3 regions of the Rosenbergiella sp. YN46 genome follow, and region 3 is predicted to be linked to each of the others. Evidence: predicted binding sites of a transcription regulator. Region 3 holds the regulator's gene; each other region holds the start of a gene.
What was found. Region 3 encodes CRP, which controls carbon source genes, mostly activating them, when cyclic AMP is high. Its sites were predicted from a motif close to ATGTGANNNNNNTCACAT; they were not measured.

Region 1 (2,204 bases), on a different contig from region 3:
AACACTTCATCAACGATGCCCGTTACTCATCGCTGACATGCGGCGCCCGATCGGCAGGCTCTTCCAGCAGCCTCGCCCCGGCGCCTTCGGCACCAAGACGGTCATTCGGGTTACGCAGTGGGCAATCCTTGCGCGACAGACAGCCGCAGCCGATACAGCCATCCAGCTCATCGCGCAGGGCAATCAGCGTATTGATACGTCGTTCCAGCTCTTCGCGCCAGGTCGATGACAGCGCCTTCCACTCTTTGGCGCTCAATGTATGGCCTTCGGGCAGCACGCTAAAGGCTTCACCAATGGTCGCCAGAGGAATACCGATACGCTGGGCTATCTTGATGATCGCCACATAGCGCAATACATCACGGGTATAACGCCGCTGATTGCCGCCATTGCGCTGACTGTGGATAAGCCCCTTACTCTCATAAAAGTGCAGCGCCGAAACGGCAACGCCGCTACGCCTGGCAACTTCCCCCGGCGTAAGCAGGGTTTTTAGTCGGGATGATTTCTTTTCCAAAAGCTCTTTACCTCAAGTTAACTTGAGGAATTATACTCGTCGCCAGTGAAAAGTACGATACCCGTCGCATCAGGCCTTAATGATTCGCCTGAAAACCAGGGTATAAGAAGATAAGAGAGGATGCCTATGTCGCCACATCAGGAGATTATCCAAACCTTAACCCAATGGATTGATGACCATATCGACCAGCCGCTCAACATCGATACCGTCGCGAAAAAATCCGGTTACTCAAAGTGGTACCTGCAGCGCATGTTCCGCTCAGTCATGCATCAGACCCTGGGCGAATATATTCGCCAGCGGCGCCTTGCGATGGCCGCCGAAGCGCTGCGTACCACCCAGCGGCCTATTTTTGATATCGCCATGGACTTTGGTTACGTTTCGCAACAGACCTTTTCGCGAGTCTTCCGCCGCGAATTCGATCGTACCCCCACCGACTATCGTCACCATGCCTGAAAGAGACGGGCGGTACCTGAACGGCCGTCCGAAATGGTCTTTTGTTGCTAAAAATTTCCTCAACCTCTGGTGAATTAATCAACAAATGTGATATAGTTCACACGTCCTATGCAACAGGACATCCGTTTACATTTTCTGTTACGACTTATTCCCTTTGACGGCCCCGGGTCACCCTTATCGCGCGCTCTGCGTCATGCCGTTATGCGTAAGTAATAAGTTTGCTTCGAGGATGAGGTTTCATGGCTACGATCACCACGGGTGTGGTTTTAATGCGCTGGCAACTGTTAAGCGCACTGCTGATGTTTTTTGCCAGCACCCTGAATATTCAGTTTCGTCGTTCCGAGTCCCCTGTACTGGCGGTACTCTCCACCGGACTGGGCATTGCGGCTTCATGCTGGTTCGCTACCGGACTGCTGGGCATGAGTCTCGATTTCGCGGCGATTTGGGCCAATGTCAAAGACGTGGCGATGGAAGTGATGAGTCACACCCCACCCGACTGGCCGGTAATCATGACCTGATTCAGAAAGCTCCCCCTGGGGAGCCTTGAGACTGATGACAAACCTGGGCCGAACGCGTTCGGCCAGAATTACCAGAAAATAAACAAGGAAAATCAATTCATTGATTTTCGGCTGATAACCACAAAGGAGGGAAAAACCACGTTTTTTCCCTCCTTTGTCATCAACCTGAAGGCTCCCCCTGGGGAGCCTTTTTAGCGTTTAAGCAGAGTGCGCAGCCTGACTCTGTCCCGCAATAGCCCAATGATCACTCCCAGCAGCGTATAAAATGCCCCCAGCAGCAGCAGCATTGCCACATCATTCAGGGCGCTCTGCCAGGAAAGCCCCATCTGGTTGACCCCGGCTATCGCCTTGGTCGCCCAGGTTGAGGGAATCATAAAGGAGATGCCCCGTACCCAGTCCGGCATCGCCTGCAACGGCCAGATGGTTCCCGACAGATAAAACACCGGCATGGTGATAAACGACAGGGTCAGGTAGATCATCTCCACGCTGCGCAGGCATTCGGTCAGAAACTTGCCCAGCCCCAGCACCGCCAGCAGGAACGGGAAGGTAAGCAGCAAAATCTCGGGTATCGCTGCGGTCTGACGATAGCCCAACACCCAGGGCCAGAGCACAAACAGCACAATGGAAAGAAACAGCCAGATAGGCAACAGCGCCGATAACCCCCCCAGGTACACCGGTAGCGGCGGCTTCCCCTGGGCATTCAGCACAATACTGACCCGCAC
Region 2 (2,204 bases), on a different contig from region 3:
CCAGTCGCGGCCGCTATCAGGGGCTGTTCGGTGGCGTATTTGGCCTGGCGACGGTGGTTGGGCCGCTACTGGGCGGCTTTATCGTACAGCATGCGTCCTGGCGCTGGATCTTCTATATCAACCTGCCACTAGGGCTGTTCGCGCTGCTGGTGATAGGTGCGGTTTTTAAGAGTAGCGCTCGCCGGGCGCGTCATGAAATCGACTATCTGGGCGCTTTCTGGCTCAGCCTTACGCTACTCAGCATTGTTCTGTTTACCAGCGAAGGGGGCAGCGTTTACGCCTGGAACGAACCGCGCCTGTGGTGCATTCTGGCCTTCGGGCTGGTGGGCATCGCCGGGTTTATCTACGAAGAACGACTGGCTAAAGAGCCGATTATTCCGCTGACATTATTTCGCAACCGCAGCTTCGCGGTGTGCAGCCTGGTAGGGTTTATTATCGGGATGTCGCTGTTCGGCTCGGTCACTTTCCTGCCGCTCTGGCTCCAGGTGGTGAAAGGCTCCAGCCCTACCGAGGCAGGGCTTCAGCTTCTGCCGCTGATGGGGGGGCTGTTGGTGACATCGGCGCTGAGTGGTCGCATTATCAGTCGCACCGGCCGTTATCGCCTCTTCCCGCTACTGGGGACGCTGCTGGCATCTGTCGGTATGGCATTGCTGACAAGGTTGACCAATGATTCGCCCAGTTGGGCGCTCTGGCTCTATACCGGGCTGTTGGGTATGGGGCTGGGGATGGTAATGCAGGTACTGGTGCTGGCGGTGCAAAACAGCGTGGATGCCGGACAGATAGGGGTGGCCACGTCCGGGGTGACGCTGTTTCGTTCGGTGGGGGGCTCCATCGGCGTGGCGCTGTTTGGCGCTATCTTTACCCGGGTATTAGACACTAATCTTTCCCGGCTGTTGCCCGAAGGAGCGGTTTTGCCACGGGCGTTAAATCCAGCGGCGATTCATCACCTGCCCGAAGCGCTGCGTCATGATTATCTTCAGGCGTTTGGTGCGGCGATCCACGCCGCCTTTATGGTAGCGGCGGCAGTGATGGTACTGGCATTTGTGCTGGCATGGCTAATCCGCGAAGCTCCCCTGAAAACGCATCACTGAGGCTTTTCTTGTGCTGTGACGCCGATAAGTGCCGCTCAATCCATAACATTTTGGATGTGATATCTCTCAAATTTTTCAACAATTGCAGAAAAATTTGATAACAATGTGTTTAAGATAAATCCTGTCTGCCGAATGGAGAAGGACAGGAAGAAGATGAAAGATGTGGTGATAGTCGGCGCGGTGCGAACGCCCATCGGTTGCTTTAAAGGCGGTTTGTCCCAATATTCGGCGACCGAGCTGGGTACGGTGGTGGTAAAAGCCTTGCTGGAGCGTACCCGCGTGGATCCGCAGGCCGTGGACGAGGTGATTCTTGGCCAGGTACTGACCGCCGGCGCCGGGCAGAATCCGGCGCGCCAGACCGCGCTAAATAGCGGTCTGCCGTGGTCGGTTTCGGCCATCACCATCAATGATGTCTGCGGCTCTGGTCTTAAATCCCTGCATCTGGCGACCCAGGCGATTCAGTGCGGTGAGGCTGAAGTGGTTATCGCTGGCGGTCAGGAAAATATGAGTCGCGCGCCGCGGGTGCTTCGGGAAAGACATAAAGGCGGCCTGCCGGGCGGTAGCCAGCTTATTGACAGTCTGGTGCACGATGGCCTCTGGGACGCCTTTAACGATTACCATATGGGGGTTACGGCCGAAAACCTGGCCCGGGAGTATGGCATCAGTCGCGAACTTCAGGATGCTTATGCGCTGGCGTCACAGCGAAAAGCGCGTGCCGCCATTGATGCCGGCCGCTTTCGCGATGAAATCGTACCTGTGCGCAATGATCAGGGAGAGACGATGGATACCGACGAGCAGCCGCAGCTGGATCCCAGCGATGAGGGGCTGGCTCGTCTACGGCCTACCTTCGATCTCGCCGGTAGCGTGACTGCGGGTAACGCCTCATCGATTAACGACGGGGCGGCGGCGGTGATGATGATGAGCGCCAGTCGGGCGGAAGCCCTGAATCTACCGGTGCTGGCGCGCATTCGCGCCTTCGCCAGCGTTGGCGTCGATCCTGCCCTGATGGGGATAGCTCCCGTACATGCCACCCGTCGCTGTCTGGAGCGTGCCGGCTGGCTGCTTGAAGAACTGGACCTGGTAGAAGCTAACGAGGCGTTCGCCGCCCAGGCG
Region 3 (2,204 bases):
CCGCGCGCGCCACCACGTTGTCTTTCAGATCCTGTCCGGTAACGATAAAGTGCAGGTTAATATGAGTGAACAGGCGCGGCGCCTCTTCACGACGCTCCGAGGTCAGTTTCACCTCGCAATCGGCCACGTCATGACGCCCCTTTTGCAGAATAGAAACCACATCGATAGCGCTACAGCTTCCCACCGCCATCAGTACCATTTCCATCGGGCTGGGGGCCTTATCGCCGGAATTTCCGTCCATCAGCACCTGGTGCCCGGAGGCGGATTCGCCCAGAAAAGTCAGGCCCTCTACCCATTTAACTCGTGACTGCATGTTGTTGCTCCCATCAAGCCATTTTTCCTCACAGAGTAAGCCGCCGCAAAGAAAGTCGCAACAGAAGGCGATCCGGGTCAAGCTGAAACGAGACAATAGGAGACACCCGGAAAAAGCTATGCTAAAACACTGAGGATACCCTCCCGCCGCGATAGCCCGCGTCCGGGATGAAAATTCACGTGAAATTTATATAGATTACAGGCTTTTCTCATGCCAGACCCCCAGAGCGGGGACAAACGATCAATACGCCCGGAGGCCCTTACCCTTTCGGGCGTCAGCTTATAACCAGAGGATAACCGCGCATGGTGCTTGGCAAACCGCAAACAGACCCGACTCTCGAATGGTTTTTGTCTCATTGCCACATTCATAAGTATCCATCGAAGAGCACACTTATTCATCAGGGTGAAAAAGCCGAAACCCTCTACTATATCGTTAAGGGCTCTGTTGCAGTGCTTATTAAAGACGAGGAAGGTAAAGAGATGATCCTCTCCTACCTGAACCAGGGGGATTTCATCGGTGAACTGGGGCTGTTCGAAGAAGGCCAGGAGCGTAGCGCCTGGGTACGGGCAAAAACCGCCTGCGAAGTCGCTGAAATCTCCTACAAAAAATTCCGCCAGTTGATTCAGGTTAACCCGGACATTCTGATGCGCCTTTCCGCACAGATGGCCCGTCGCCTGCAGGTCACATCCGAAAAAGTCGGTAACCTCGCCTTCCTGGATGTGACTGGCCGGATAGCACAGACCCTGCTGAACCTGGCGAAACAGCCGGACGCAATGACCCACCCGGACGGAATGCAGATCAAAATCACCCGCCAGGAAATCGGGCAGATTGTGGGCTGCTCCCGCGAAACCGTCGGTCGTATTCTGAAAATGCTGGAAGATCAGAATCTGATCTCCGCGCACGGGAAAACCATCGTCGTCTTTGGTACCCGCTAATCCGGTCTGTATGTAACGGCGTGTTGTGGCAACATGCCGTCAGGTTGATAACAAAGCGGGAAAAAACGTAGTTTTTCCCGCTTTGTGGTCATTTCAGGAGGCTATGACGCTGTCAACTGTCTCCATGTTATCTCTACCACTGACGCGTTCATCCTGTTCCAATGCGCCGACTGATCTATCACCCCGAAGTTAACTACGCGCTGCGCCAGACCCTGGTGCTCTCGCTGCCGGTGATTATCGGGCTGATCTTCGGTAGCCTGCAACAGGGGCTGCTCTTCTCACTGGTGCCCGCCTGCTGCAATATCGCGGGTCTCGATACCCCCCACAAACGCTTTTTTAAACGCCTGATCGTCGGCGGATCGCTGTTCGCCTTCAGCAGCCTGATGGTGCAGCTACTGCTGATGGAAAAAGTGCCGCTGCCCGCCATCTTCCTGGGAATGGCGCTGCTGTTGGGCGTTACAGCAGAGATCAGCGCTCTGCACGGCCGCCTGCTACCTGCATCGCTTATCGCCGCGATCTTTACCCTGGGGCTGGCTGGCAATATGCCCGTCTGGCAGCCGATGCTGCTGTATGCGCTCGGCACCCTGTGGTACGGCGCCTTTAACTGGTTCTGGTTCTGGATGTGGCGCGAACAGCCGCTACGCGAAACCCTGAGCCTGCTGTATCGCGAACTGGCGGACTACTGCGAAGCCAAATACAGCCTGCTGACCCAGCATACTGACCCGGAAACGGTATTACCGCCATTGCTTACCCGCCAGCAGAAAGTGGTGGATCTTATCAGCCTCTGTTACCAACAGTTGCATATGCTGTCCGCCACCAGCCGTCAGAACGACTATAAGCGCCTGCTACGCGTCTTCCAGGTGGCGCTGGATCTACAGGAGCATATTTCGGTCAGCCTGCATCAACCCGAAGAGGTGCAGAAACTGGTGGAACAGAGCCATGCAGAGCAGGTGATT

Region 1: a site for CRP is predicted at 1,050-1,067, ahead of V3W49_RS04570 (YjcB family protein). Genes of this name have one in related genera too.
Region 2: a site for CRP is predicted at 1,146-1,163, ahead of V3W49_RS21620 (acetyl-CoA C-acetyltransferase). Genes of this name have one in related genera too.

Annotation. Positions count from the first base shown of each region.
Region 1 is NZ_JAZHEE010000003.1:260,540-262,743, forward strand. It holds gene soxR (redox-sensitive transcriptional activator SoxR) at 23-511, opposite strand; gene soxS (superoxide response transcriptional regulator SoxS) at 638-964, shown strand; gene V3W49_RS04570 (YjcB family protein) at 1,204-1,482, shown strand; gene V3W49_RS04575 (ABC transporter permease) at 1,674-2,204, opposite strand, start outside.
Region 2 is NZ_JAZHEE010000055.1:3,015-5,218, reverse strand. It holds gene V3W49_RS21625 (MDR family MFS transporter) at 1-1,091, shown strand, start outside; gene V3W49_RS21620 (acetyl-CoA C-acetyltransferase) at 1,245-2,204, shown strand, end outside.
Region 3 is NZ_JAZHEE010000025.1:53,949-56,152, reverse strand. It holds gene V3W49_RS16320 (OsmC family protein) at 1-313, opposite strand, end outside; gene crp (cAMP-activated global transcriptional regulator CRP) at 616-1,248, shown strand; gene V3W49_RS16310 (YccS/YhfK family putative transporter) at 1,410-2,204, shown strand, end outside.